3 regions of the Pseudoalteromonas sp. GB56 genome follow, and region 1 is predicted to be linked to each of the others. Evidence: predicted binding sites of a transcription regulator. Region 1 holds the regulator's gene; each other region holds the start of a gene.
The links. Region 1 encodes LexA, which represses DNA repair genes until DNA is damaged. Its sites were predicted from a motif close to TACTGTATNNNNATACAGTA; they were not measured.
Positions count from the first base shown of each region.

Region 2: imuA (translesion DNA synthesis-associated protein ImuA) is a predicted target of LexA. The motif match lies at 2,796-2,815, and genes of this name have one in related genera.
Region 3: ACH19P_RS06500 (YebG family protein) is a predicted target of LexA. The motif match lies at 7,871-7,890, and genes of this name have one in related genera.

Region 1 is NZ_JBPCHK010000001.1:627,085-637,238, reverse strand. Features, by position in the region: gene ACH19P_RS02970 (cytochrome c oxidase assembly protein) at 1-21, opposite strand, end outside; partial or broken gene ctaD (cytochrome c oxidase subunit I) at 21-1,591, opposite strand; gene coxB (cytochrome c oxidase subunit II) at 1,588-2,721, opposite strand; gene lexA (transcriptional repressor LexA) at 3,039-3,656, opposite strand; gene ACH19P_RS02950 (DUF924 family protein) at 3,801-4,331, opposite strand; gene grxB (glutaredoxin 2) at 4,391-5,029, shown strand; gene ACH19P_RS02940 (PaaI family thioesterase) at 5,042-5,506, shown strand; gene ACH19P_RS02935 (FG-GAP repeat domain-containing protein) at 5,574-6,920, opposite strand; gene ACH19P_RS02930 (winged helix-turn-helix domain-containing protein) at 7,060-7,614, shown strand; gene ACH19P_RS02925 (TolB-like translocation protein) at 7,655-9,070, shown strand; gene tuf (elongation factor Tu) at 10,070-10,154, opposite strand, start outside.
Region 2 is NZ_JBPCHK010000001.1:2,782,871-2,793,024, forward strand. Features, by position in the region: gene ACH19P_RS12955 (error-prone DNA polymerase) at 1-651, opposite strand, end outside; gene ACH19P_RS12960 (Y-family DNA polymerase) at 651-2,060, opposite strand; gene imuA (translesion DNA synthesis-associated protein ImuA) at 2,060-2,776, opposite strand; gene ACH19P_RS12970 (globin family protein) at 3,004-3,462, shown strand; gene ACH19P_RS12975 (hypothetical protein) at 3,537-3,986, opposite strand; gene ACH19P_RS12980 (PhzF family phenazine biosynthesis protein) at 4,074-4,868, opposite strand; gene ACH19P_RS12985 (hypothetical protein) at 4,922-5,647, opposite strand; gene ACH19P_RS12990 (cobalamin-binding protein) at 5,695-6,525, opposite strand; gene cobO (cob(I)yrinic acid a,c-diamide adenosyltransferase) at 6,525-7,121, opposite strand; gene ACH19P_RS13000 (cobyric acid synthase) at 7,123-8,577, opposite strand; gene ACH19P_RS13005 (SAM-dependent methyltransferase) at 8,683-9,948, shown strand; gene ACH19P_RS13010 (methionyl-tRNA formyltransferase) at 9,941-10,154, shown strand, end outside.
Region 3 is NZ_JBPCHK010000001.1:1,380,770-1,390,923, reverse strand. Features, by position in the region: gene ACH19P_RS06545 (peroxiredoxin) at 1-181, opposite strand, end outside; gene fadR (fatty acid metabolism transcriptional regulator FadR) at 453-1,166, opposite strand; gene ACH19P_RS06535 (hypothetical protein) at 1,624-2,214, opposite strand; gene ACH19P_RS06530 (SDR family NAD(P)-dependent oxidoreductase) at 2,818-3,600, shown strand; gene ACH19P_RS06525 (AraC family transcriptional regulator) at 3,660-4,652, shown strand; gene ACH19P_RS06520 (DUF7661 family protein) at 4,884-5,102, opposite strand; gene ACH19P_RS06515 (hypothetical protein) at 5,334-6,257, opposite strand; gene dsbB (disulfide bond formation protein DsbB) at 6,585-7,106, shown strand; gene ACH19P_RS06505 (ComEA family DNA-binding protein) at 7,439-7,732, opposite strand; gene ACH19P_RS06500 (YebG family protein) at 7,906-8,217, shown strand; gene ACH19P_RS06495 (amino acid aminotransferase) at 8,284-9,477, opposite strand; gene ACH19P_RS06490 (GAF domain-containing protein) at 9,527-10,154, opposite strand, start outside.

The DNA.
Region 1 (10,154 bases):
CAATAACGGCGCGTGGTTCATTACTGCACCTTAGGCGGTGTTTCGAAAGTGTGATAAGGCGCAGGTGATGCGACTTCCCACTCAAGTCCTTCGGCACCGTCCCATACTTTCGCAGGCGCTTTTTCACCCGCTTTAATGCACTTAAAGACCACAGCAACAAACAGTAATTGTGATAAGCCAAAGGCAAAGCCACCGATACTGATAATGGCGTTGAAGTCAGCAAACTGCAGTGCATAGTCTGGGATTCGACGTGGCATCCCCGCCAAGCCAACAAAGTGCATTGGGAAGAACAATACGTTTACGCTGATAAGCGACATCCAGAAGTGCCACTTTGCCAAGGTGGTGCTGTACATGTGTCCTGTCCATTTAGGTAGCCAGTAATAAGCTGCCGCCATAATTGAGAACACCGCTCCCGTTACCAATACGTAGTGGAAATGCGCCACCACGAAATACGTGTCGTGGTATTGGAAGTCCACCGGCGTAATCGCCAACATCAAGCCGGAGAAACCACCAAGGGTAAAGAGCACTATAAAGGCGATGGAGAACATCATCGGTATTTCAAAGCTGATAGAACCTCGCCACATGGTGGCCACCCAGTTGAATACCTTCACCCCAGTCGGCACGGATATCAGCATGGTGGAGTACATAAAGAACAACTCCCCAGCGAGCGGCATGCCTGTGGTGAACATATGGTGCGCCCACACCACAAATGACAACAAGGCGATAGACGCGGTGGCGTACACCATCGACGCATACCCAAACAGCTTTTTGCGCGAGAAGGTAGGTACAATCGTCGAGATAATACCGAATGCCGGTAAAATCATGATGTATACCTCAGGGTGACCAAAGAACCAGAAAATATGCTGGAACATGACTGGATCACCCCCGGCGGCATTGAAGAAGTCGGTACCAAAGTATTTATCCGTGAGTACCATGGTGACCGCACCCGCAAGCACAGGCATAACCGCAATCAGCAAGAAGGCGGTGATCAACCATGTCCACACAAACAGCGGCAGTTTCATCCACGTCATACCTGGTGCGCGTAAGTTCACTATGGTAACAATCACGTTAATAGCCCCCATGATGGAGCTGATACCCATGATATGCACCGCAAACACAAACAACGCTGTGTTGTCGTTACTGTAAGTCGTGGACAGTGGCGCGTAGAAAGTCCAACCAAATGCCGGACCGCCGCCTTCCATAAACAGCGACAACAATAAAATCGCAAACGCGAATGGTAGATCCAGAAGCTCCAGTTGTTCATACGCGGAAGCGCCATATCTGGCGCGCCAATCATCATCGGGATCATCCAGTTGGCTAGCCCCGTAAAGGCTGGCATAACCGCACCGAACACCATGATTAAGCCATGCACTGTGGTCATCTGGTTAAAAAAGTGTGGGTCAACGAGCTGCAGTCCCGGCTGGAATAGCTCGGCGCGAATGACCATGGCCATTGCACCGCCCGTTAAAAACATAAGCAGTGAAAACAGTAGGTAAAGTGTACCTATGTCTTTATGGTTAGTGGTAAAGAGCCAGCGTTTAATACCTGTTGCAGGCCCGTGATGTTCATGTGTTGCAGCAGCTGTACTCATTGTCCTTCCCCATCAATTGCGGCCTGAATCGCACTTGGTTGCACTGTGTCGCCAGTGTCGTTGCCAAATGCATTACGCTGGTAGGTGATTACCGATGCGAGTTCTTTGAGAGTTAGCTGACTCACGAACGCCTGCATCGCTGTACCTGGCTTACCGTGAACCACGATGTCTATGTGATCCTTGATATTACCTGTTGCGATGGGACTTCCCTTAATCGCAGGAAATACCCCCGGTAAACCCAGACCTGTGGGTTGGTGACACGCAGCACAGCGCGCCATGTAGACTTGCTCACCTGATGCCATCAGTTCTTCTTGAGAAAGTGTCTGATCAAGCAGCGCTGCATCGGCATCGGCTTGTGCTTGCACCGCTTGTTTTTGCTCAGCTAACCAGGCTTCGAATTCTTCGGGCGCTTTGGCTTCAACCACCACAGGCATAAAGCCATGGTCTTTACCACATAGCTCAGCACATTGGCCGCGGTAGATACCCGCTTCGTTTACCTTGGTCCATGCTTCGTTGATAAAGCCTGGATTAGCATCTTTTTTAACTGCAAAATCAGGCACCCACCAAGAGTGGATAACGTCGTCTGAAGTCATCAAAAAGCGGACTTTTTTATCTGTTGGGATCACTAACGGCTTATCCACTTCCAGTAAGTAATGTTCGCCTTTTTCCTGAGCGTTTTGAATTTGCTCTTGCGGGGTAGAGAGCAACGAGTAAAAGCCCACATCATGGCCCATGTACTCATAATGCCACTTCCACTGCGACCCCGTGATTTTGATGGTGACATCTGCTTTTGAGGTATCTTCCATCGCTATCAGGGTTTTGGTCGCAGGTACGGCCATACCGATGAGAATTAAAAATGGGATCGCGGTCCAAAGTATTTCTACCTTGGTGCTCTCATGGAAGGATGCGGGTTGAGCCCCTTTAGATTTACGGTGTCTGAGCAAAGCCCAGAACATTGCACCGAACACTATTACACCAATGACACAGCAGATGATGAATATCGTCATGTGCAACTGGTAAACATTTTCACTGATGTCGGTCACCCCTGGGCGCAAATTATAATCACTATTTGCAAAAGCCAAGTGCGGGGCGAACAAACACAGCAACATGAGGGAGCAAAGCTTCTTCATGTACCATCTCCTTAAAACGCGCAACGCAAAAAGAGAAGAGGCAATAACTGCTAGCCAATCTTCATTATTATTATGCTTAGAACTGGCCGATTACATTTACTTTACACAAAGCGATTAAAAAGCAACCAGCAAAGCCTGTAATCTAACCAATTAGTCAAGAATTGAGCATATAGCAAGAAAATAGACGTTTTTGTTTTGCTTTTTTCAATAAATATTTTGGGGAGATTCAATCTGTTAGCGTACAGAAAAAGGAATTAGAAAAGGGCTGGAAACCCCCAATAAACGGCGCATTGGGGGCGAATATTTAACGGGTACAACTACATCCAATCAGCATTTCGGATTACACCTACCGCTAAACCTTCAATATTGAAAGATTCATGCTCTAGGTCAACTTCGATTGGCGCAAATTCTTCATTCTCTGCATGCAGCAATATTTTACGACCGGCTTTCTCTAAACGCTTCACAGTGACGTCATCACCAACACGGGCAACCACCACTTGGCCGTTCTCCGCAACCTGAGCACGATGCACAGCCAGTAAGTCGCCGTCCATAATACCGATATCTTTCATACTCATACCATCAACACGTAGTAGGTAATCAGCGGCAGGCTTAAACAGTAATGGATCGATTTGGCAGTGACTTTCAATGTGCTCTTGCGCCAAGATGGGTTCACCGGCAGCGACGCGACCTATCAGAGGCAAGCCTAATTGCTCAGGCTCTTCCTCTTCAACCAGTTGAATACCTCGGCTGGCACCGGGCTTCATTTTGATCACACCCTTTTTGGCAAGGGCTTTAAGGTGCTCTTCTGCGGCATTCGCACTGCGAAACCCCAGTGTTTGTGCAATCTCAGCACGCGTAGGCGGCATGCCCGTGTCTTTAATAAATACTTTGATCAGCTCTAAAATTTGCGATTGGCGATTAGTTAAAGGACGCATACAACTGGGTTTCCATACAGTACATTTAGCTGTGAGTATATACAGTTGTCAGAAAATCGCAAATAAAATCAGGCAATTTGCTCAGCTCGTAACAAAGCGCCCTACTTAGGTTTGGGTTTTTGTGTTTACGTCAGCGCGTAAATGCTAAAAGCTGCTGTTGGGTTGAGTTAAAAACACAATTTCATCATCCGTGGATTTACGCCCTAGTATTTCATTGCGATGCGGGTATCGACCAAAACGATCGATAATCTTCTTATGCGCCACTTCAAAATCATAATTATCCAATGGCTTGAACAACCTATCAGCCTCCTGATGGATAATCTTACTCTCACTGTGCATATAGGGCATGTACATAAACGGGCGCTCTTGCTCATTCAATTGCATATCGAAGCCCTTATCCACCGCGTGCTGAGCCAAGCACAAAGCCAGCCCATCAAAGGTGAAGGCTTTTGGCGTGTCGCGAAACATGTTGCGCGAGAATTGGTCGAGCACGATGATTTCACACAGCGCCCCTTGAGCTGTGTTGCGCCAATGTACCAACTCGCCCTGAGCTGCCGCATGATGCAGTTGCGAAAATTGCTTAATAACCTTGTCGTCAAACGCTGCATTCTTTTTAAACCAGTCCTCGGGTTGGCATTGCTTAAACCAAAAATCATACACAGATTGAAAATCCATATTCTCTCCTTCAAAGTAAAAAGGGTGTGAAGCCCGATGCAAACAAGGCAACAGTAACCGTGAAGAAACTCTACATTTATGAGCATTGCCCTTATTCAGTTAAAGCCAGAATGGTTGCCTATGCACGCAATATAGACGTGCAGATACTCTACTTACAAGCCGACGACACAACCACCGCCATCGAGTTAGTCGGCAAATCAACCGTTCCCATATTAGCTAAAAATCAAAACATTGCCATGGCGCAAAGCCTCGATATTGCTTCCTACTTCTGCAAACGAGCAAAAATGCCATTGGATCATGGTGACTACCTCACGCCCGCAAGCAAATGGGTAGAGACCTACTTACCCACTTTTTTACGGTTAACCTTACCGCGCTGGCCGCAACTCGCCCTACCAGAATTTGGCACACTAAACGCCATCGCCCATTACATCGATAGAAAGGAGGCGTTCTTGGGGGCTACCTTCGCTGATATTCTTGCCCACAGTAATGAAGATATAACGACCATGGATAGGGCTTTGGATGAGCTATCTTGGCTCGATGCGCCGGATGAAATCTCATGGGCCGATGTTGCTATCTTCCCCTTCTTGCGCAACTTAACCGTCGTAAAAGGCTTGCGCACTCCCGAACATATCCAGCACTATGTGCACCAAGTTGCCACCATGAGCAACATCAGAACATTCACAGACGTTGCTGTATAAGGAGTAGTAAGCATGAGCAAACGTATTTGGGCCCAAGATATCGATTTTGACCTGTGTAAAAAGCTCGACCTTGGCGTGGGTGAAAAAGGCACCTTAATGACCAAGCTCGGCATTGAAATAAGCGAAATCGGCGACGATTACCTTGTTGCCACCATGCCAGTAACCAACGAATTATATAACCCCATCGGCATCGTCCACGGTGGCGCATATGTAGTGTTGGCTGAAACCGTCGCCAGCTACGCCGCCAACTTTGTTGTTGATACCAGCAAATACTACTGCGTCGGCCAAGAGATCAACGCCAACCACCTCAAAGCCTCACGCACCGGCACACTCAAAGCTGTGACCAAACCCGTGCACCTAGGCGGCCGCTCTTCCGTGTGGGAGATTAAGATTTATAACAGCGCCGGCGATTTGTGTTGTATTTCAAGGATGACAGCAGCGGTGGTTGAGAAGCGAAGTAAAGGCCGTGGGATCTGACGTTGCCATAAAATAACTGCACAGATAAGTAAAAAGGCTCTTTAGAGCCTTGGCATCGTAGGGGATATTAAAACTTGTAGAATCGGCGTACACCGATGCCTATAACTAATAAGAGCAAGGTCAAGTTAGTAGAACCTCCGCTAGAACCTTTAGTACTTGTTGCATTATCTACTGGTTGAGTTTGTATGGGTGGCGTTGTTGATGACTCTCCCTGAGTAAACAGCGCCGTTAATTCAATATTAGTGCCTTTGTTGACTAGGCAATCTAAATAACCTGTACCCATAAAGTAGTAAAACTGCTTTTTATTAAACTCACCGGTTGCTACGTCTAAATAACCATCATTATTAAAGTCAGCGACTGCGGTTGCGGTAAGCCCTTCAGCTGCTCCTGCAACATCTTCTTTCTTATTACCACCATCATAATGGAGGCTTAGACGCGGTTCTAAGTAATGTGCTGAGACTATATCCATACTGCCATTTTTATCTAAATCCATGAATGCTGCCCCGTAAGGAGCGTCGCTATTATCTACAACATTACGCACAAAACCGCTATCTTCGGCATACACACTTACCGCCTTAGCTGCGATTTCGGCCGCAACAATGCTCACCTGACCTGATGCCGACCCTGTGTAACTATCAAGTGTGATAGCCGCATAGTCAGAGATTTTCTTTGCTTCACTAAATACACCGTTGTTGTTCAAATATAACGCCGTTTTTGCGTCACTGATGCTGTTCACCAACACATAAAGATCACCTGACGTATCTGCACGGAAGCTCGATATAAATAGATCAGGTTGGCCGTCCTTATTAAAGTCATTTACAGTAAAGGAATAAGGTCTAACCCCTTCAATGACTATATTTTCTTCAAATTCAAACTGGCCTAGCCCATCATTTAGGTAAAGTTTAATACTACGAGTAGTAAAATCGCTCACTAGTAAATCTTCATAGCCATCGTTATTCCAATCATAGGCGTCCAAAGCTGCAGGATAGCTCAAGCCACCAACCAACTGTTGACGTTCAAAGCCGTCCCCCGCTTGATTAATTAGTTGATAAACAACACCATTAAATAAACTGATGCCGACTAAATCCACATACTCATCATTATTGATATTGATTGCCTGTAAGGTCTTAGCACCTCCACTAACGGAACCTATATCTTTATGATTCTCTTCAAGTTGCAAATAATTACCACCATCACAATTTTGTCCTTGCCAGCTCTCAAAGTTCCAACCTTGTTCAGCCTGCGCTTGCAACATACGGCTAGTGTCTACGGTATCAATAATGCAAGATTCACTGCAGTTGGCTTCTCCATCTACAGAACTGATGACACCCTTTCCTTCTATGGTCAGGTTGATCTCTCCCGCCTGAGCCGCTAGTGAACACCCCATCAGCGTCCAATACAGTAATTTATACATGCTTATTCCTATTTACTAACTAAGTGATTTATAAACTGAGGATGTTGTATAGCCTGTGCTTATTACTTACAATCATGTAAAAATTATGTAGCTATTATTTTTTTATCTTCAATATTTTCATAAAGTTAAGGTGGGTATTTTGCAAAGGGATTTTTGGATAGGCGAATACCTTGTATCGCCCAAGCACAATAAATTAACTTTACCCAAGCGAACATTCACCCTAGAACCTAAAGTGATGGCAGTGTTATGCCTATTGGTGAAACACCATGGAGAAGTACTCAGTCGAGAAGAAATTTTATCGACCCTTTGGCCTAATCAAGTTACCGAACCTGAAGTTGCAACACGCGCTATTTTCGAACTGAGAAAGGTCTTTTGTGACGACTCTAAAAATCCTCGTTTCATTGAAACAATCACGAAGAAGGGATATTCATTTATCCATCCGGTAACACCGGCTAAGTCCTCAAATAGAAATAAACTTTGGTTCGTCGGGTCTGCTTCCCTATTATTTATGTGCCTGATCTCTGCGTTCCTTTTTGCTTTTTTGAAGCTAAATTCAAGCAATAAAAGTAAACAATTTAAAGTATTCCCCATGTCCAGCAGCAATCAGGAGGTTGTTTCTGCCGCTCCAGATTCTAGCTGGCAGTCAGCCTTGTTGGTTAGCGGTAAAAAAGAATCAAAAACATCTAAGCGTTAAAAATCTACACACTCACAAACTGATTCCAATAACCTCGTTAATGTCAGATTACAGATCACCTGTGTATGGACAAGTTTCAAATTCTTGGTACTACGTAGATTGCGCTTTAGAGAACTGCGATATTGTAAAATACAATATCGACAATGAAGTCAAAGAAACCATTTTTACTTCTCACAGCGATATTAAATCAATGTCTATTTCTCACACAGAAGAGACGCTAGCACTGACTATTAAAGAAGGCTCGATGGAGCGAGTCGCAATTCTAGATCTTGATGGAGACAAACTCGAACTCACCTACATTAATCAATCAGGCTTCAATACCTTACCTGTATTTAGTCCTGAAAAGCACAGCATCTATTACGTAAATTGGCATGCCTCAAGAGCCACCAGTATCATGCGCTACGATGTCATAGCGCATAAAAGTAACGAAATAAGTACTCAATTAGACCGCATCACCACTTTAGCAACGTTGGCAGATAACACACTCATTGCAGCGGCAAAAGTGAATGGAGAGTATGCTCTGTGGCAAATTGATCTTGAATCCAACTTTGTGACTCGCTACGCCAATATTGAAGCGGGCACCAGCATCTTGAATTTACACCTAAGCGAACATGGAGATAAATTACTCTATAGTAAGAACAGTTCTGACTTAAACATAAAATTTGCTGGCTTTGCCACCACATTTTCCAAACTAAATAGTGATGCCCACGATATGAAAGGTGTTTGGGCAAACACCACTAACAGCATCTATTTTGTCTCTAATAGAACAGGTAGTTATGAGCTTTGGCAACATCACAACAACAGCAATGAAAAACTAACAGCGCTGGCTGCAGATAGCATTGCTCAGCCGATTTTATCGCCCGCGCAGGACAAGCTAGCATTCATTATACGCAGAAATAACCTGTCGCAGCTGCATCTCTACGATAGCGAAATGGCTGAAGTATCAGCGCTCGCTAAAATATCCAATGGAAGCTTTTTATTAGGCTGGTCTCATGAAGAAGACGCGCTTTATCTCAGCGTACGCAGCGAGAATATGTATGATTTAGCTAAATACACAATTGCTACGGGAGAACTGAAAACCATTAAACTCGGTGCTGGTTTAATCGCTCAAGAAGATCCATTAACAAACAGCTTCTATTATGGTGACCTAGCAAATAAACAATTAAAGCGCATCGCAGATAATGGCGAAGAGTCGGTGTTTTATGACTTTAAAGCGACGCCTCTTCGAGTAGCTCCCAACAGCGTTAAAGTAGCTAATGACGAGGTCTATTATCTTGGCAACACCGACCAAGCTTTAATACTGTTTAAAAATCGCGATGCAGTGCTTTCACTGCCAAAAACAGCATTTGTCAGCCACATTATTACTGAACCAACCCCTAAAGTAATCTACGATACAAAGGTTCCGTCTCCCTCAATATTAGAGATGCAGGTAGCGATAGAGCTGAGCGAAGAGTAGCAGAGAGCTTAAGGGATAGATTAGTTACACCCAATGCAACGCTAAAGCCTTTCCCACAGCCACACATTCCAACTCGCTTCAAGTACATCAATGTATCAGATCAATTCCCCGTGCATTTGCGCTGAGCATGATGGTGCTGATAGCACATCGAGGCATGGATGCCGAGTTAAGCGAATCGAGACTGGACGTCGAGTTTCGCTGGGTGCGTTAACAGCATCAGCACGCGCTGGCAATAGCAAATGCTGGGGGTACGGGGGGATTCCAAAGGGGTGAGGAATGACCGACGATTGAGAATCGTCGCAGCATGACAAAGTGGAGGCATGGATGCCGACAGGAACCAAGTTTCAAGGATGAATCCCTTGCATGTGAAGTGAATTTGAACTCGGGTTGTCGTCACCAACGCGACAGAAACTCACATCAAAACCAATGCTTCTCCTAGACGCCGATGTATCAGCCCAATTCCCCTTACATTGCATCCGAAACGAGATATGAGAAGAGTAATCGCCAGCAGGATGCTGGCGAAAACAGGCCCAGAGCAGGGACGCTCTGTGCCTGTTGGTTACGTTCATTTCTCGTAGCGCGTTGAGGAAAAATGCAATGTTGGGGTGTCCTAGGTGTTCCAAGAGGAAATGGACAAGCATTTCCTTTTGGTCGTCGTCGGTGACCCGACAAGATCGCACTACAGAGAACTGTGGGGCGTTTTAAACTCAGAAGTGAAATAGAGACAGAGAATACAATAAGAGTGTTTAAAAGGCCGCATAGCGGCCTTTGGTGTTTATATTGGCGGTGGAGAGTAAGGGTAGAACGACCTGTATCACTACCCTGCAATGAATTCATCCATGAAGCTGGGTTCCTGTCGGCATCCATGCCTCCACCTCCGAGCGCTGCGAAGCTGTGCTTCGGTCTCTCGTCGCCCTTCACGGCCGTGAAGGTAGCCGATAAGGTTTTTCACGCATAAAAAAAGGCGCCCTAAGGCGCCTCTTTCTTAAGCGTAAAAGCTTATTCTACGATTGATGCTACAACACCAGCACCAACTGTACGGCCACCTTCACGGATTGCGAAACGTAGACCTTCGTCCATCGCG
Region 2 (10,154 bases), 2.2 Mb from region 1:
CTGTCCCAGTGAGGCCACCGTTTGCCCTTGCTTAATAGCACTAAGCACATGTTGCAAAGGTAAGCGCTCAGGGCTGTGCATTAACACTGCGCCAATGGCCACTTGCGGTATATGCCATTGCTCGCTCAGGTTACGAACATAGGCTAGCTGCTCGGGTTCAAAACTACTTAATTCACGGCGCACACCCATGTAAAGTTGCTCGCCATAATGGCGTTGAAGCCAAGGGCCCCAATGTTTGTCTGCCGTTTTAGCTGCATCGTTTTGCCCGTGTACCAACCAAATCAAAATACACCCTTTGAGTGTTTTCAAATCCCATTCACTCAATTGGTATTGACCTTTTTCACAGCGTCTGCGCGCATTGGTGATCACCCGGCATAACTGGCTGTACGCTGATTTTGTTGGGCACAACACCACCAGCTCCAGTTGCTCATAACACAGGTAACTGCCAACAATCAGCTTGATAGGGAGTTGCTGTTCCTTGATATAACTGTGCGCCCTCACCACCCCTGCAACGGAGCATTCATCACAAATAGCCAATGCGCCATACCCCAGCTCAGCAGCTTTGGCCACTAACTCTTCTGGGCGTGAAGCCCCCGTTAAAAAGCTAAAGTTACTTTGGCTAAACAGTTCACTGTAAGCAGAGGCACCCATTACGCAAAGTACCCTTGCACGAACCACTGCTGTTGTTTGTCTTTAAATACCCAGCACAACTGCCCTTGGTTGTTTTCCCCCACATAGTAATCGCGCTCAACTTGCGCTTGCTGCCACCAATGGCTTTGAATACGCTCAGGGCCCCGTAAAATACACAAAGGCTCAGTCAATGGCGTGGGGGTAATTAGAAAATTAGGCCGCAAGTACGCAGTTGTATTTTGCTCTTTGGGCACACTCAGCGCGTGCAAAGTGCCCTCTTGCACTTGAGCATATTCAGGCACATGCGCACGTCCTTGTAACAATCGATAACAACGCTCATCTCCTAGGCGTGTATGTAATACACTCAGTAATTGTTGCCTTGCCAAACCTTGTTGGCGCTTTTCAAACAGATTATGGCTACTGCCATCCACGGTTATAAAGTCTTCGCATTGCAAGCGAATCGCTATCACAGGCGCATCTAGAGCCAACGCGTCAAGCTTAATAGTGAGTAGGCGTAACCAAGCCGATAGCTGAGCTTGTGGTTCAACACTTTGCAAAATAAGACTCTGCTGCGGCTGCTCCCGAAACAGTAAAATGAAAGTCAGTTGCTGGGTATGGAGCTGATGCTGGCGTAAGTAATGGCACATTCGCTCACACAACTGAGTCAGCGGGCTCAGTAAACGCGCACTGTCTTCGATTTCAAAATTAAGCTCGTGGGTTTCACAAAAGCGTTGTGCCGGTTGATAAAAACGATAATAACGCGATTTCTTGGGTAAACAGGTGCGCTGCAATTGGCCTCGTAAGCGCGTGAGGTAATCCACCAGCTCGTAGTGAAAACGCTGGCGTAATTGCGCTATGGGCAGCGCTAATAATTGCTGTGTTGTGTGTATTCCTAAGCGTGCAAGTTGTTGTTTGTGTTCTGCACTTAACAACAATCCTTGCACGGGGACGTGAGCGAGCCGCTCTGTACACGCTTGCTCATCATCACTAATAAAGTGACTTTTATTACGAGCCAAGACTTCTGCGGCTTCAATACTACCTGCACAGGCATAGTAAAACTGCGGCACAAAGGCACGAATAGTCGGCGCTAGTGCATGGAAAAGCGCGTCATTACTTGGGTAAAGTGCGCGCATACTCGCAGCCGCAAAAATAAGGCAATCACTGGCGCATAAGATAATGTCGCCGGTAAGTTGGTAGCACTGTGCCGCCAACTCTTGCAATAACTGCTGCTCTACTTCTTGCTCGTAAGGATACACATGTAGCGCACCACATAAAGCGGCGGCACTGGCCAAGCCCATGCCCAGTTTTACACCTTGCTCTTGTGCTGCTTCATTCACCTGAACAATGCGCTCTTTTGTCACGAGCACAGCGGGCTCAGTTAATTGCCTGCGCTGCAGTTGTAAATGTTCACAGTAAACAGCCAAGAACATTAACCCACCTCATAATGCGTAGGCTCAGCTATGGCGTTGAGAGTGTGTAAAGCGCCCTGTTGCATACGCTGTGAGTACAAAAGAAATGGCCACAACTGGGTTTTATCAAGAGTGATTTCCCCTCGCGCAAAGCGCCCTTGTTGGCGCAACAAGGTGACTTTTAACTGCGTCGCGTGTTGGCGTAACTGCATACTCATGTGTACTGGCAAGGCTGATGCTTGGCTTTGGTAGTTCACTAACACTAATAACGCGGCTGATTGCTGACAAGCCAAATTGAAACGTCGCGCTTGTGCGAAGGATAAGCCTTGATGCCACAACCAAACCAAAGCACAACTGCTGCTACGGGCACATTGCTCGGCAGCCCATAATGCATGGGCGTCATTTTCAGGGCGTACGATCACCACTCGTTCTAAACTCACATGTTGGGCCAAAAGCCAATGAATACAAGGCTCAGCTGGTGGATTTATCAACACCACCATGCCCTCTTTTTGCGCTTTGGCAAACATACCTTGTAACAACGTAAGTTCACCAATAGCCGGCGCTGATTGTAAGTTAATCACGCCACTTGTGGGCCAGCCGCCACCAAGCAGTTGGTCTAGTTGTGCAAACCCTGTACTCAATAAGGCGTGTTGCTCATGGCTAGCTTGTTGCTGAGATGCGTGATTGGCACTAAAGATCAGTCCTTGATGGTGCATCGCTGCTAAAGTTGTGTTCATCCACACCACCTGTTAAAAATACTGTATATAAACACAGTATATATTATTTTTAGCGATGCACAAACGTCCAAATACTTCTCTGAATGAACAGCTACTCTGCCAGCCTAGCGCGTTATCAAGGAACCATAATGGAAACAAATATTGATATTTATCATCTACCTACGCGATTTTTAATTATTCATCTATAGTCTGATTAGTTATGCCGATTCAATCACCTAGGAAAATCTATGAGTCTGAGTGCCCACGATAAGCAATTGATTCAAAGTAGTTTCGCGAAAGTGCTGCCCATTGCTGATAAAGCAGCAGAAATCTTTTATAAAACGCTGTTCAGTTATGACCCTAGTTTGAAGCACCTTTTTAAAGGCGATATGAAAAAGCAAGGGCAAATGCTGATGTCGACACTCAAAGTGGCTGTTGATGGATTAGATGATCTCGAAGCGGTCGCAGGGGTATTGCAAAAGCTCGCCATTCGTCATGTCGATTATGGTGTGAAAATGGAAGATTACACGCCCGTTGGTAATGCCTTGTTGTTCACTTTAAAACAAGGACTTGGCAAAGACTTCACCCCGCAAACACGACAAGCGTGGAAAAATGTGTATCAGCTCATTGCTGATGTGATGCGCTCATCTGCGTATCCGAACTTTGATAAAGCCACTTTTAAAAACTACAAAGTGTATTATCGCTGAGCCAATCATAATGATTGCTATACGCAAAAAAGGAGATGCCAATCATCTCCTTTTTTGTGTCTGCTAATACGGTGTTAGTCTTTATCTTTGTCTTTTTCAGCTTTTTTGCCGAGAATTTCCACTTCTGCTTTTTCCGTTACACCAGCAACGCGCGTCGCGGTCGAACCAACAGATTCATATTTGAGCTTAATTTTATCCAGCTTTGCACCGTCTTTATTAGGCAGATTCAAACTGCGCGAAGACATACCTTTGTTGAGTATGCCTAGGTTGTCAAATTCTCTCTCCTCGCCATTAGACATATACACTGTGATTTTTTTGAGATTTACAGTGCCATTGGTGCATTTAATCTTTATGTGGCTAAAGTGACTATCAGCAAAAGGAGACATAGGATTAACCGTGTCAGTTTCTGATTTAAAACTCACCTTTTTATCCGCTATTTTTTCCCACTCACCATCACCTGCGTACGCAGTAAAACCAGAAAAAGTGAGTAACGTACTCAACAACATAGTGCTTATCAATTTCATACGAGCGTTTCCCTTTTCGTTACGAATTTAGACCACTAAGGTATAGCACAGGAGTACAACAAACTGTAGCAAGCCAAGTAATTAGAATTAAGAGATACAAATACGACCTTTAAGGTATAACTGCCCATAGCCAGACACTAAAACCCGCTCACCTTCGAGTTGGCAATACAGCTCGCCACCACGCGCCGACAATTGCTGTGCGCGCAAATTCACTTGCCCCAACGCATTAGCCCAATAAGGCGTTAAACCCGAATGAATTGAACCAGTAACTGGGTCTTCATCGCCACCATTAGCAGGCCAAAAGTAGCGCGATACAAAATCAGCGGTCTCCCCCTTGGCGGTAACTACCACGTCAAAAGGAGCCAGTTGTTTGAGTAACTCACTGTTGTAGCGCACCTTCTTTACTTCTTCTTCGTTAGCGAGCACTGCGAAATAAGCTTGGCGGTTACGTAGTACTTCAGTGGGTGCGATAGACAATCCTTCAAGCAGCGCATTAGGCACCTGCGTAATCATTTCAGGGCACTGATTTGGGAAGCTCATTTCAATACGACCATCATCGAGGCGGTCAACAAATAAGGTGCCTACTTCCTGAGTGATAAACTCAATACAGCCTTGGAAACCTAATTCATTAAAAATGACATAGGCAGACGCTAACGTTGCATGACCACAAAAGTCGATTTCAGTCAGAGGTGAAAACCAACGAATTTCATACTGGCCATGTTGACCTTGTTTAATAAATGCCGTTTCTGATAGGTTATTTTGTGCCGCAATTTTCTGCATGACGCTAGGTTCAAGCCAGTGAGTGAGTGGCACCACCGCCGCTGAATTACCGCCAAATTGCTGTTGTGTGAAGGCATCAACAACGTAGATATCAAGTTCCATGTTATTCATGATTGTGAGTTCCTTGTAATTCATATCACCGCATTAACAGCGACTTATTCCACTTTAGGTAGCTCTACATTACTCACTTCTGTGTACGGTGATAATTGAATTAATTTTGAGTAGGCTTTACCGTCATGCTGATAAATCACCATCATGCGATTATCACTAACTAAATCGCGGGAAATAATACGATCATATGCGCTGAGCACACGCTGATAGTTTTTACCATTGGGCTCACTGATATACAGTGATGCCGCGTCTTCTTTGCTCAATTTGTTGTCACTATTGGTGTCTTTGGCAATCACTTTATAGAAAATCGCCTTGGTGGGGCCTTCATAGTCATAGCCTCCGGGGAATAAAGTAATATCCAAAATAAGACGGTCAACTCCTTTAAACAGCCAAAACGCACTGTTATCTTGGGTGTTTAAAAACAACACATTTTTTGAGGGGTCGCCATAGTAGCCACCCTCAAACATGTTATAAGACTTGGATGCAAAAACCTCGACACCGACATTTTCCACCTCTTTGTTTTCAGACACCAAAGGCAATAGGATAAAGTCGCCTTGATTCACGGGTAATGGTCGGCCAATCACCCACTTCTCTTTACCCTGAGGATCGTCAGCGAGGTTTTCAACCGTGGGCGCGGCCTGTGTGTGATTAAAACGCAGCATTTGCGAGATAGCTTGATAACCAACAGCGAGCAAAATCAATAATGCGGTACCAAGGATTAACACCCCATTGATTCGCCACACCAGTTTAAAAAATTTATTATTTTCCATAACGCCTTTTCCTTTTTGTGTCTTGCGTTGCAATAACCGTCGCTTACTTAATGCGGGTTGATGGCCTCACATAAACTTTCAACGCCATCGAGTATGCGTGTGCTGTAACGATGCAACAAGTTGGCATCAATAGCGCGAATAGCGTTATTTTTCACCGCGGGAATGCTCTGCCACTGCTGCCAATCCACTGTTTTTTCCTGCGCGGCTTGTTCTGATGTCACCACAATCACATCCGGTTTAGCAAGCACCACGTGCTCTAGACTAATTTGTGGGTAGTCAGTGATGTTATCTGCAAAGGTGTTCTCGCCGCCACATAACTCAATTGCTTTGCCAATCAAGGTGTTGTCGTTCACCGTCATCATTGGCGTAGGCCACAACTGATAAAATACCTGCGGGCGCGACGATGAAGTATTGGCATACTGTTTTTGCAACGCGCCTAAGCGTGCTTCATAGGCGGATGCCAGTTGCTGTGCTTGTTGTTGACGTTGCACCAACTCACCGAGTTTGCGAATTTCCACAGCGATATCGGCGAGGCTTTTAATTTCACTCACATACAAAGGCACACCTAATCGTTGCAGCGCTTCGATATCGGCGGCTTTGTTGCCTCCTTGCCACACCACAACCAAAGTTGGCTGTAATGCAAGCACCTTTTCCAGCTGAATACCTTGGTGACCACCAATGCGCATGATGTTATTGGCGGCCTCGGGATAATCTGCATAGTCCACTGTAGCCACCACATCATCACCGGCACCAATGGCATACAGATTTTCCACGATGTGTGGTGCCAAGGCGATGATGCGCTGCGCTTTTTCCTGCGCGTCAGCAGTCGCTACAAATAGGGTAAAAACAATTAGCAATACAGGGAAATATCCACGCATCAGTAGTCAAACCCCGCGCGGGCTTTCACGCCGCTGTCAAACGCATGCTTAACGTTGCGCACTTCACTGACGGTATCCGCCAATTCAGTCAAGCGACGATGCGCGCCACGGCCAGTAATAATCACCGATTGCATCGTGGGGCGATTCGCAAGGGCTTCAAGCACTTCATCCAAGTCGATATAGTCGTAGCTAACCATGTAAGTCAGCTCGTCGAGCAACACCAGATCGATGTTGTCATCGGCAAGAAATTGCTTCGCCTGTTGCCATGTTTGCTGTGCGGCGTGGGTGTCGGCTTCACGGTTTTGCGTTTCCCACGTGAAACCCGTTTCCATCACTGCAAACGGCACACCGACTTGCTCTAGCAAGTTGCGCTCACCACATTCCCACAGCCCCTTAATAAACTGCACCACTGCCGCTTTTTGTCCATGACCGACACAACGTGCAACCGTACCAAAACCCGACGTGGATTTACCCTTGCCGTTACCGGTAATGACTTGCAGCACGCCTTTTTCGATTTGCGCCTGCTCGATGCGCTGATCCACCTGCTCTTTTACTTTTTGTTGGCGTTTTTTATGCTGTTCGTTCTTATCCGTCATGCTACGACTCCATGATCGCTAAAATTTTATTAATATCTAGATGTTGCTCACACACATCTGCTAAACGTGCAAGCTGTTGCTCGCGCTGAACATTCAAATCAAAACCTTGCCAGGTACGTGAATTATCAAGCCAAGATAGTACCCAATCACACCCTTGGGGGCTATCAAATAAGCCATGCACATAGGTGCCGGCAATGAGGTTATCCGCCGAGATAAAGCCATCGTGCCAATGACTTTCACCATCAGTTAGCTGAAATAAAGGCGCATCGAAAGCAGTGCCTGCACTGCGACCACAATGAATTTCATAACCACTGAATTGTGCTTCTGCACTGGCAACCGTCACTTGACGAGTGACTTTATCACTGTGTAACGTCGTCACAAATTCAGCCATGCCAAGGCCCGCCACTGCCCCCATAGATGACTCAACGAGCTCAGGGTCATCGATGCGTTGCCCTAACATTTGCATACCACCACAAATACCCAGTACTTTGCCACCGTATCTGAGATGGCGTGCAATATCGTCATGCCAGCGTTGCTGGCGTAAAAACGTTATGTCGAACAACACGTTTTTACTGCCTGGGATGATGACTAAATCACAGGGTGGAATACGCTGCCCCATGCGCACATACTGCACGTTGCACTGCGGGTGGTGACGCAAAGCATCAAAGTCAGTGTGATTACTAGTGTGAGGGAGTAATAAAATGCTGATATTCGCAGCGGCCTCATCATGACTGTTGTGCTCATCGATAGCATCTTCGGCATCGAGCGCTAAATCATGAATGTAGGGCAATACGCCCAATACCGGCTTTTGCGTGTATTCTTCGAGCCAGTCTAAACCACTTTTCAACAATCCCAAATCACCACGAAAGCCATTGATAATAAAACCTTTAATTCGATTTTGTTCAGACTCACTTAACAATTCCAAGGTGCCAACAAGATGTGCAAATACGCCACCTTTATCGATATTGGCCACCAGCACAACAGGGCAATCGACTTGCTCAGCAAAGCCCATATTGGCCACATCACCCTCGCGCAGATTGATCTCCGCAGGACTGCCTGCACCTTCAACTAACACACAGTCAAATTGCTGCACTAAACGAGTGTGGGATGCCAACACCGCCTGCATTGCCACTTTCTTGTAGTCTTGATATTGCGCTGCTTCCATATTGCTAATTGGGCGACCATGTAAAATCACTTGCGCGCCGGTGTCAGAATTGGGTTTGAGCAAAATGGGATTGAAGTCCACCTGCGGCGGTACTTTTGCAGCATACGCTTGCAGCGCTTGGGCACGACCGATCTCTTCACCTTGGGCTGTAACGGCACTGTTAAGCGCCATGTTTTGCGGCTTAAAGGGCGCCACTCGTTTGCCACGATTCACCAATACGCGGCAAAGCCCTGCTACCACAGTGCTTTTACCTGCATCAGATGCAGTTCCTTGAATCATCAATGTATTAATAACTAAGCCCTTTTTGTTAGGAGAAATATTTCATGTGATTACAGATCGTGGTAATCCCGCTGCGCGAGTATAGGCTATTGACAGGGCAAAAAAACTGGAATCCCCATGCAGGCTTTAAATAACCAAGCAGCACAGCGCCATGCCATCAAGGAAGAACAATTCGCAGGTTCTGTTGCTGGAATCTTTGCGCAGCAGCGTAGCTTACTAAAACAACAACTCGCAGTTACACAAGACAAAGCTTCCTTACGAGGCGATGAGTTAAGTGCTTTATGCTCAGACATTACAGCAAACATTTTAGCCTCGTCGCCGGAGGATGCGCCACATATCGAGCCAAAACTACTGCAATTGTTTATGGCTTTCAAGAACGTATATGACGGTGCGAATATCTCAAAAGCCGAACGGACACAACAATTTATCAGCAAGCACGGGCTAGTCATGTCGCCCGACTATTGTATTCACACCATTAAAGACACACGTCGCGTGAGCGGCTTCATTCGCGCCATTGATAAAGCACTTTCAACGCTTTTAAGTTGTGGCCAAGACAAAGTATTTATTGCCTACCCCGCATGCGGACCGTTTGCTCCATTACTACTGCCACTGTTGAGTTACTACCACCAACAAGGCATTACCGGTAAGCAACTCCAAGTGACCTTTATTGATTTGCAACCAGGAGCTATCAAATCCCTGCATAAACTCATCAGTGAGATGCAGCTACAACAATTTGTACAGCAAATGTATTGCGGTGATGCCTGTGACTACAGTGCTCCTATGCTCTTCGACATGGTTATTTGCGAGGCTATGCAGCATGGTTTTAGTCGTGAAGGGCACCTCGCAATCGCCCAACATTTTGCCAATCAGTTGAGTATGACGGGTTATTTTATTCCGCAACAAATAGATGTGCACGCGACCCTCACCGTGGCGCAACGGGAATACATAGAACAATGGCAACGCGAAGGACTTGATGATTTCGCTATCGAGCAAAAACGCTCGCAATGTGCGGCTGTGCGCACAGAATTAGGTATCGTTATGTCGCTTACAGCAAATAGCTTAACGCACATTGATAGCAAACAAATCGCGCAGCAGTCTTTGGTCACCGCTGGCAAGCTGAAAGTCCCAGAACTACCTGATCAACCGCAAAAGCAAATTCTGTGCTTATACACCCATATCACGTTGTTCGCGAATGAGAAGCTGAACATGTATGACTCTGGAATCACTCACCCACTTCCTGATCTCAGCGTCTGTATCAATTTTATCCCAAAGGACTCAAAGCCAGATGACACACTGGCTCGCTCTGGCGACACTCTGAGCTTCTATTACAGTATGAGTGGCTTGCCCGGGTTTATTGTCACGAAGAGCTTCTCTCATGAATAACCAACCAAGCGTTGTCGTCTATGCAAGCAGCCTTTTTGCTTGGCCATGCATTCAAGCTTTACACGAAGCGGGATACTTAGTGGGAGTGATCACCCCGGACCCACAGCAGCAAACAGGGCATCAAGCGCCTTTATTATTGCTACTGCATACACTCAAAATGCATCAAGTGCCCTTTGAGACGGTATGCAAGGACAACCTTACGTTGA
Region 3 (10,154 bases), 750 kb from region 1:
GCTTGTCGAAAGCGATTAGCTCTGAAGGACAAACGAAAGTGAAATCAAGTGGGTAGAAAAAGATAACTGCTTTCTTGCCTTTGATTGTCTCGTGAAGGTTGTAACCGTCTACGATTTCGCCATTACCTAGCACTGCTGCAGCTGTAAAGTCTGGTGCCTTGCGGCCTACTAATACACCCATTTTATTCTCCAAAATAGTTTGAGTTTATCGTACTTTGCGACAGAGGCGACGACATCGCCTCGTCTGTATTTTTTCCTGCACATAGATATAGTGCTGAGCCGTTGAAAAACAACCCTCAAACAAAAAAAACATGCATTTATTCTTAGGCGCTATGTTACTGAGCTAGCGTGCAAAAGAACAATCGCATTTAACGATAGCAGCAATCGATAAAAATGATGATGAAATGAGTCGATTGTTAGGCACAAAAAAGCCCGCTTAAGCGGGCTATTCATTAATCCATAATATTCTCTGGCATGTCAGAGCGAATTTCTTGCCAAATTAGGCCGCTCTGATGACCGTAGCGACGCATTAACGTAATTGCACCATCGTGGTCATGCTTGTCTGCTAACTCAGCCAAATCTAAATAAAACTGACGAGCCAACTCACGCGTACGTGGGTCTGAGAAGTAATGGCCACCAATTTTTGAGTAGAACCCTTTGAAGCCATTGAGGATCAATACGTAAATCTTATTATTGCCCGCACTTGCTAACTGGTGGTGAACCCAATAATCATAGTCCGCAAACGCTTGGCCGGTATCTTCTACCGTATCACTCTCTGCAACGATTTCTTTTACACGCTCTGGGTTAATTTTGATCGCCGCACGCATGTAAATTGCACTCAAGTTAGTGCGCGCTGAAAGTAACTGGTCAGTCAATTCAGGCATTTTATCTTCATCTAGGCGTGCCAGCGTCTCAAGGATGTTAAGACCTGATGTTTCCCAAAAGTTGTTTACGCGTGTAGGCTTACCGTGTTGAATCGTTAACCAACCATCGCGGGCTAGGCGCTGCAATACTTCACGTAGTGTCGTGCGAGTGACGCCTATCAGCTCTGATAGCTCACGTTCGGCAGGAAGAATCGAGCCTGGCGGAAACTCACCATTCCAGATGGACTCAACTATGTACTCCTCAGCGAATCCAGCTGGGCTTTTTGCTTTAAAAATTCTCATTCAACGTCCACTTCACTACGGATTAATTCATTCTAGTTATCAGACTGATTGTACCAGATGATTAGCAACTAACAAGAAAACTTCGATCTAATGATTTTGGCGAGTGCCATTCAAAATGAGAATCTGCGGCACGATGAGATTTTGATTAGAGAGTAACACCAATGCGTAGCCCTTAAATATTAGAACTAGAAGTACTGGCTGTAGGAGCTGATGGGTAAATGAGCATGGCTAAAAAGCGATGAAAATGTGCAGAAGAAGTTTGTTTGATGGTTTCTATGCTGCGCAATTTATGTAAGCCTTAGAAGGTGGCTTTGTGCTCACAGCCGAATTTCGCGTAAGTGCCAATAGCGGAGCGCGGTAACGCCTCAATATGGGGCGTAAAAAGCTTGGCTAAAATTAGCGAAGAATGAGCGTCAGCCAAGCTTTAGACGTCCCACAAATAATTGACTTGTTATATTCAAAATTCATTAGGTTGAATAAATACAACACCTTCTTTTGTTATTTTAGTTTTTCCGTTCATGTCCTTATCGTGCCATGAACCCTTACCCATTTTTAAAGATGTAATAGCTTCGGAATGAACTGTCATTGTACTCATAGCGTATCCAACTTGGTTTCTCATCGTGGCGTCAACGGCATCTATTGGCAAAACGGTCGGATATTTAAGTTGTTCAATTTCTACATTTTCTTCATTCGTTTTAACCTGCCAAAACTCTGATTCTGTAATCCAAAGCTGATAGGTACTAGGAAATTTATTTCCAGCAGGAGTATTTATTGAAGCTATTGATAAAATTCCGCCACCTGCTGGCACTTCCATCTTTGCGCTAGAGTTTTTATATAATTTGAAATCGTTATTGGTTGTCATTTTAGGAGTAGATGATGACTCCTGTTCTATGATCTCTGCTGAATTTGAATCATTAAATTCAGGAGTTTTGTTAGAGCTATTTATTACAGCCGGAAGGATCACTTGTAGACCTAAATATGCAATAAAAACAAAGGCTATTGCAAAACCGCTACCAAACACTAATCCACTCAAAAATTTATTGAACACGCCGATCCTTCCTTTGAATGTAACAATTTAATAGTGCGCAAATCGCGCATATTTCTACCGCACAACTGCTCACTTTCTGATTACTACGTTTTTATCAAATTGGCTAACCTTTTGCTAGCTAACAAAATATTTTTAAATTGATAAAGTGGTCTGACGATATATATGCGCAAATTGCTTATTTTCCTGAATATAGGGGAAAAGATGTAAATTCTGGGGGAAAGGTCAAATGTAAAAAAGCATCAAAAGACAATAATCAATGTTCGCTTAAAGCAGACCTCAAGAGCAATTATGTTAACTCTTTTTGGGGCAAAAGTGAGTCACGAACAAAAACATACTTTGATTCTTTGGATTACCTTAGGTATTACCACACTATACTCAGCAGACATGATTGTAGCCAAATTCACTTCCCCTCTGCCTTCCCAATAGAAAATGAGATAGAGAAACAACAGATGAACGCTTCGTTTCAATACTGAACGATTAATTGGCACGATCTGATTGAATGCTGTCGTCATTGGATGTCTAGTGGCGCAATTAGAGAGTCTATAATGCCTCCATCAGTACGACGCTTAGCAAAGAGTAAGCACACTAATAGAGGCATTCAGCATGACAAACACAGCACTAATCACTGGCGCATCAAGCGGTATCGGTCTTGAACTGGCAAAAATTCACGCACGCAAAGGTGGTAACTTGATACTTGTGGCTCGCTCCGAGTCCAAACTCAATAACCTTAAAACAGAACTAGAAAATCAGTATGGTATTCAAGTCACAGTCATTGCTTTAGATTTATCTCAACCTAGCTCAGCTCAAGCGCTATTTGAACAAACCAAAGCGCGTTCTCTACAAGTCGATATGCTAATTAACAACGCAGGTTTTGGTGGTCACGGCAAATTCCATGAACGTTCTCTGGTCGATGAACAAGCAATGATGCAAGTGAACATGGTTACATTGACTAATCTGACGCACCTTTATCTAAAGGGCATGGTTGAACGTAAACAAGGAAAAATCCTTAATGTGTCATCAACCGCTTCATTTATGCCAGGTCCGTTGCAGGCGGTGTATTACGCAACAAAATCATATGTCACCTCTTTCAGCCAGGCGGTCGCAGAAGAAGTTAAAGATAATGGTGTAACCGTGACAGCACTATGCCCTGGTACTGTGGCAACGGGGTTTGTAGAAGCGGGAAATTTAGAAGGCGTTGATGCGTGGAAAAATGCAAAAACACCAAGCTCCGTTGCTGAGTGTGGCTATAACGCTATGGAGAAAGGTGAGCTAGTGGCGTTTAATGAGTCTTCGTTGAAGTTTATGCTTAACTGGATTATCCCGTTTTTACCGCGCAAGCTCGTGTTAAAAATTTCACGCCAAACAATGGAAAAGAGCACTAAATAAAGTAACGGGCTAATCTGATATAGTCGGAATCTGTAGTGTCAATAGGTTAAAGTGTTGCGATGAAAAGAGCGAGTAAGTTTGTTATACCTCCAAACTGGAAAGTGCTATTTAAAGACTTGGGAATAGAGCTTCAACACATATTAGGTTTTGCCGAACTGCCATCAAGGTTGTTTGAGCAAAATAAGGTGCAACTAACCCCGTATCAATACTTCCAACTATGGCATGGTATAGAAGCTGCCGCTAAGGTGAAAGGGATTGATATCGCGCTAAAGTTTGCGCAAGTTATGAGCTTTGAGTCATTTGATGCTCCAATATTCGCCGCAATATGCAGCGCGAACCTAAATGCGGCAGTAAAACGGCTTCAGGAATATAAACCTCTCATCGGGCCAATGTTACTCACTATTGAACAAACTGAGCAACATACTCGTATTGATATCGGTTGTTACGGCTATGACGGTGAACTGCCGAGCATGCTTAACCTTACGGAGCTAGTCTTTTTCACTCAATTGACACGGCTTGCTACTCGGTCATACGTAAAACCAGTGGAGATTATACTGCCAGAACTGCCGAATAACCTGAATGCCTATCAAGCTTACTTTGGTTGTTCCATTCGTCAAGGTTCCAAAACAAGCATTACGTTTAGTGCTGTAGACGCTGAAATGCCCTTTCTGACTGATAATCAGATGATGCTGTCTGTTTTTGATGGTGAGTTAAAGCAGAGGTTGGGGGCTGTGGCCCATCATGGTACGACTTCTGATTCGGTATCAAACATTTTGTTTGATTTGCTTCCTCAAGGTGAGAGCTCTATTGAATCTGTTTCGTCTCACATGGCAATAAGTAAACGCACTTTACAAAGAAAACTAACGAGTGAAGGGGTTAGTTATCAAACCGTCTTAAAGCAAGTACGGCTGCAATTAGCCGAACATTACTTGAATGAAACCGAGCTACCACTCATTGAGGTATCTTTCTTGTTGGGTTATCAAGAGCCAAACTCGTTTATTCGGGCTTACAGTTCATGGACTGGAGTTTCACCAGGACAAGTTCGTACCTAGATTGCGATTAGATTATGTAATTGTTGATTACAAACCTCTGGCACGCGTTGGGGCAGAAATCCGTTAGCCGAACCTCGGTGAGCAAGTTGCACTAGATGACTGTGAACGTCTCTGGGTCACTCGCTTGATACTTTTACACGTTAAAATTCAGTTGCTCACATCTCAAAAATACGAACCGCTCGATGCCAGCTAAACTATCCCGATAACTTAATTTTGCAAGTAGCCATTTAGCTAATTTAACCTTCTTACTCTAGGGTGTTTTTCAGATGCAAATTCATGGTAAATATCATCTAAATATTTTCCTAATTCACTTTCTTCCATCTCTGAAGGAATCATTACGTCAAAGACCCGTGAACGAATACCTGTGTATGACTCATTAAAAAGCTGCCATTCGCTTTCTTTTTTGATGACTGACATTTGTTTACCAAAAACGTTAAACTTTATAATCACAGTGAGTACTCCCTACAAGCAAAGGCCTGCCTATCTATATACTTTTGGGCCAAGTTTATTACAGCCTCAAACCTCAGAAAAATTATCGTAAATCATGCTCTAAAGTAAACATTGCTTTTGCACATTTACATAGCCTGAAGTATTCGACTTCTTTCAAAGCTTCTTTCATTGCATCGATAAACTATTCTTGGCAATCGAGCGGCGCGTTAATCAGCGCATTGGTTAAGACAATCAATTACCGTAAGATGTAATAAACCTTAAGCCAATTCCGACTTCTCTTCGGTAATCAAGTAACTTACGGAATTCCACAAATGGCTCAATTTCAATAAATGCCCAGTCTTTATAGACGTTTTCACGGTAGCGTACTGAGGTTAAATACGAATCTAGGCCATCGCCATATTTGTTATATTGCACACCGGCGACGAGTAATTGTTTGGGGTCTATGTTTCTTACCCAATACATCCCTGCTTTTTGTCTCGCGTGTTGTTCAAATTGGAGTTTCTGCCAACTAATAGAGACGGATAAAAGGTCTTCATCAATTGGATATGACAACACGGATTTAACTCCAGGTGCCCAGCCATCAGATGAGAAGTAATCAATTCGCGGACTGACTGTGATGTCAAAATCATCAAAGACATAATTTTTCTTGAGCTCAGCTCGCGCATACAGCTGGCCGCGAGATAGACCTAGGCGGTAGCGTAAAGACAACAAGTTTTCAAATTCGGTGAGTGACTGTAGTGCAATGTTGAGACTGTCGGAGTCACTTCTGTCAATTGGTTCGGCTTCGTAATCGAGCTTCAAATCGTCTTCATCGTCATTGTCTAACACAAGGGAAATTCTGTTCTTCCATTTTGGTAAGTAGAATTTAACCTTAAATTTAGTGTCAAAATCGGCTAAATCAGCCCGTCTTGGTAACCATGATAACTGCAAGTAGCCTTTTGCCCGTGCTTTCCCTGAGTCAGCTTCGGACTGCGACAAGCTGTCCAGCCATGTTGCGGTGTCTTGCATAAAGACGTCAAGATTGCCTCTGAGGTAATCTGCGGTTTCTTCTAAAGTGGAGTTGTTGGTCGGCTTAATATCTTGCTCTTTAGCAGTGGCCAATGACTCAGCAGGCAAAACAAGTAAACACGCTAAACAGATCACAGATAGTTTCATAATTCCCTCTTTACGCTCAATCCCTTTTTTTATTTTAAGTAGCTAAACACCACCTTATATTGACGCTTATTCGTCAAATTTCCATTAGTTCAACTAACTTTCCTACGGAGCTATTGATTACCCATATATTTTCTAGTTTAGCTCATTGACTCATAACATTCTTTCAGACGTCATTTTTACAATTTTAGGATAAGTGTTCATTCGCCAAACCCTACGCTGCACTCATTCTGGAACAATACTTAGAGGTAGTTACATAAAACGCATCCACTTGCATAGCCTAGAGAGCGTGGGCATAATTCCCAGAATAAAAATTAAAAAGAGAATCCTATGAACTGGTTAAGTGGTATCTCGCGTACTCGTGCGCCTTGGTTGTTATTGGCATTGATAGCCTTCTTATTCGAGGCTACAGCTCTGTATTTTCAATATGCAATGGACTTAGCACCTTGCATCATGTGTATCTACCAACGTACTGCGGTATTGGGTGTATTGGCTGCAGGACTATTAGGGGCTATCAATCCTGCACAAATGTGGTCGCGTTTGCTCGGTTTTGCAACATGGTTAGTTGCCAGTATCTGGGGACTACTGATTGCCAGAGAACACATAATGATGCAAACGACAACGGACCCATTTGCATTCGTATGTGAATTTGAACCTAATTTCCCAAGCTTCATGCCGTTGCACGAGTGGATCCCTAGTTTCTTTGCTGCAACAGGCGATTGTGGCAATATTGATTGGCAATTTTTAGGCTTATCGATGCCGGGCTGGATGCAAGTAATCTTCGCTGCGTTAGCCGCTGCTGCTATTATAGTGACAATTGCTAGCATGGTATTTAAACCCAAACAATCATGATCTATTTTCTCGCCAGTCAAATTCCAGCCCTTAAATCATTCAGCCACCGAGAGCGTCTTGCTATCGTGGCTGATGCCTTGAATCTATTGCAGCCCCAGCAAAGAATCTTTATGAATATTCTGAAGCTGTTGCTGGATCACTCCATTATTTCTACTCTTAGTGAGATTCGAAGGCTGGAGTATGCTTCCATGGTTACTACTTGCAGGCATTGCCTACCCAATATTAGTGCTGCCCGTAAGGCACTATTTCGCCTGTTTGCATCTTAAAGAAGCCATAAATGAGCACAAAAAAGGCAGCTAACGCTGCCTTGGCTTACTCTCACTCTCTTCGCATTAAAGCGTGATTCTATCTTTAACCTTAACCAATAGTTTACTACCAATCCCTGGCACATTTTCCAATTCTTCTAATGCGGTAAACTTTCCGTTTTGTTTGCGATAATCAACAATGGCCGCTGCCTTTGATGGGCCTATGCCTGGAAGCGACTGCAACTGTTCGATTGTTGCTTTGTTGATATTCACTTTTTCCATTACTTTGCTCTCAACATTGGGGGTATCCACTGGTTTCGCATAAATTGGCGTGGCAATGCTCATAAGTAATGATAAGACGGCTAATGTGACTAGTTTCATACTTCTCTCCTTAAAGTAATGACTCTTCCTGTGTACTGCTTTTTTAAATAAAGATGACAAATTACCCGTTGTCAAATTGGGTACTCCATTTTTATAAATCAAAAACCCCTTGACGATTCCAGTACTAACCTCTAATCTCACTGTATAAAAAAACAGTATAGTTAGGAGATCCAATGGCTGTTGTAGTTAAGTACGTAGTAGAAAGAGATGGAGTCGAGCGCATGACCTTTACTAGCAAAAAAGAAGCCGATGCTTATGACAAGATGCTCGATATTGCAGAAAACTTAGAAAGCTTAATTAGCGCAGTAGACGTGCCATTAAGTGAGCAACAAGTTGAAAGCCTAGCACTGCAGATTGCAAAGCAAAAAGAAGACTTTATGCAAGTACTTAAAGGCTCAGTACCGTCATCAGAGAAAGCCGCAAAAAAACCAAAAGCGTTTAAAAGCGATGAAAACGTAACCGAATTAAAAACAAAAGAAGCCTAACATCTTTTGTTTTCGCACAAAAAAGCCAGCATCATTGCTGGCTTTTTCTATTCCTAATTAATTAGGTTATTTAGTTACATCTGCAACTGCATTTGCAAAGTAATCAATATTCGCTTCGCTAATACCTGCAACGTTTACACGGCTAGAACCTACGATATAGATTGAATACTCTTTTTGTAAGCGCTCAATCTGGTCTTTGTTAATGCCAAGGAACGAGAACATACCGTGTTGGTTCTCAATGAATGAGAAATCCATGCCATCACACTTAGCGTTTAGCTTTTCTTTTAGCAATGAGCGTAAGCCATTAATGCGTGAACGCATTTCGTCCAACTCATCATGCCACATAGTCGTTAACTCAGTACTTGAAAGAATCGTGTTTACGATATCTGCGCCGTGTGCTGGTGGCATAGAATAGATACTACGCACCACACTTAACATTACCGAGTTAGACACATCAGCTGCCGCCGCATCTTTAGAGATGATTGAACATGCGCCAATGCGCTCACGATACAAACCGAAATTCTTTGAGCATGAAGAACAAATGATCAGTTCTTCTACTTGAGAAGCAAGGTGACGAAGGCCAGCTGCATCTTCGTCTAAGCTTGTACCAAAGCCTTGGTATGCGATATCAACAAGAACAGTGAAACCTTGAGTTTTAGCGATTTCAGTAACTGTTTTCCACTGCTCAGCATTAAGGTCCATTCCGCTTGGATTGTGACAACATGCGTGTAGAAGAACCACATCACCTGCTGGGATTTCACTCAACGCGTTGACCATTTCATCAAACAACAATCCCTTATTTTCATAATCGTAATAAGGGTATTCTTTAACTGTTAAACCCGCCGCTTCAAACAAGCTGATGTGGTTAGCCCATGTTGGCGTTGTCACCCACACTGTTGCATCAGTATTACAACGCTTGATAAATTCTGCTGCCACGCGCAAGGAGCCGGTACCACCTGGAGCTTGAGCCGTACGAACGCGGTTAGCTAACAAGGCTGGGTGCGCATCACCTAGCAGCAGTTGCTCCATCTTCTGACAATATTCCAAGTTACCTGCCAAACCAATGTAGGTCTTGGTTGTTTCATTCGCTAAACGAAATTCTTCCGCCTTTTTGACGGCACGAAGCACGGGTGTATCACCGTGCTCATCTTTATAAACACCAACACCTAAGTCAATTTTGTTTGCATTGGTATCAGCTTTAAACGCAGCCATCAGACCAAGGATAGGATCAGTCGGTAATGGTTTTAATTGTGAGAACATGGAACTCTCTTTTATTTATCTCTGTGGTTAGCGTAGATCCCGGCACACATTACGCTGGTAAGTGCTCAACAATTTCTTTGCAAGCGGCAACTAATAGAGCAATACGTTCGGGGGTAAAAAAATCTTTGCTGAATGCTTCCGCATCGACTATGCCCACTACTTTACCCTGCTGCGAATAAAGCGGCAAGCAAGATTCTGACTTCACTTTAGGGTCGCATGTATAGTATTCGCCACCCTTGGCAACATAGTCTTCCACATCATTGATAATGCGTGCCTTTCCAGACATTACGACTTGCACATTGTTGCTCGTTGCAGCGAAGGCTTCGTTGATAGGAAACAGAGGGCGGCTTGGCGCGCCATGGTAAGCTAACTTGAGTAATTGTGGCTCACCATCAACCTCACGAGACTGATAAATACCGAACCAATCAACACCACTTTGCTCAACGACAAAATCCACAATCGCTTGTAACTTTGAAAGCTGTGGCTGGACGCTTGAATCAAGGTACTCAGTTAAGCTAAATGGTTCGTCCTGTAAGTGGCCGAATAAGCTACAAGCCCCACCCTCTCCTAATTCCGGGATCAGGTATTGCCACTGCACTTGTGGCGCTGCTTCGATAAGGTAGTCGCTTAATTTCGTTTGATAATCTTGCGTATATTGCGTATTGCTTTGTAGTTGC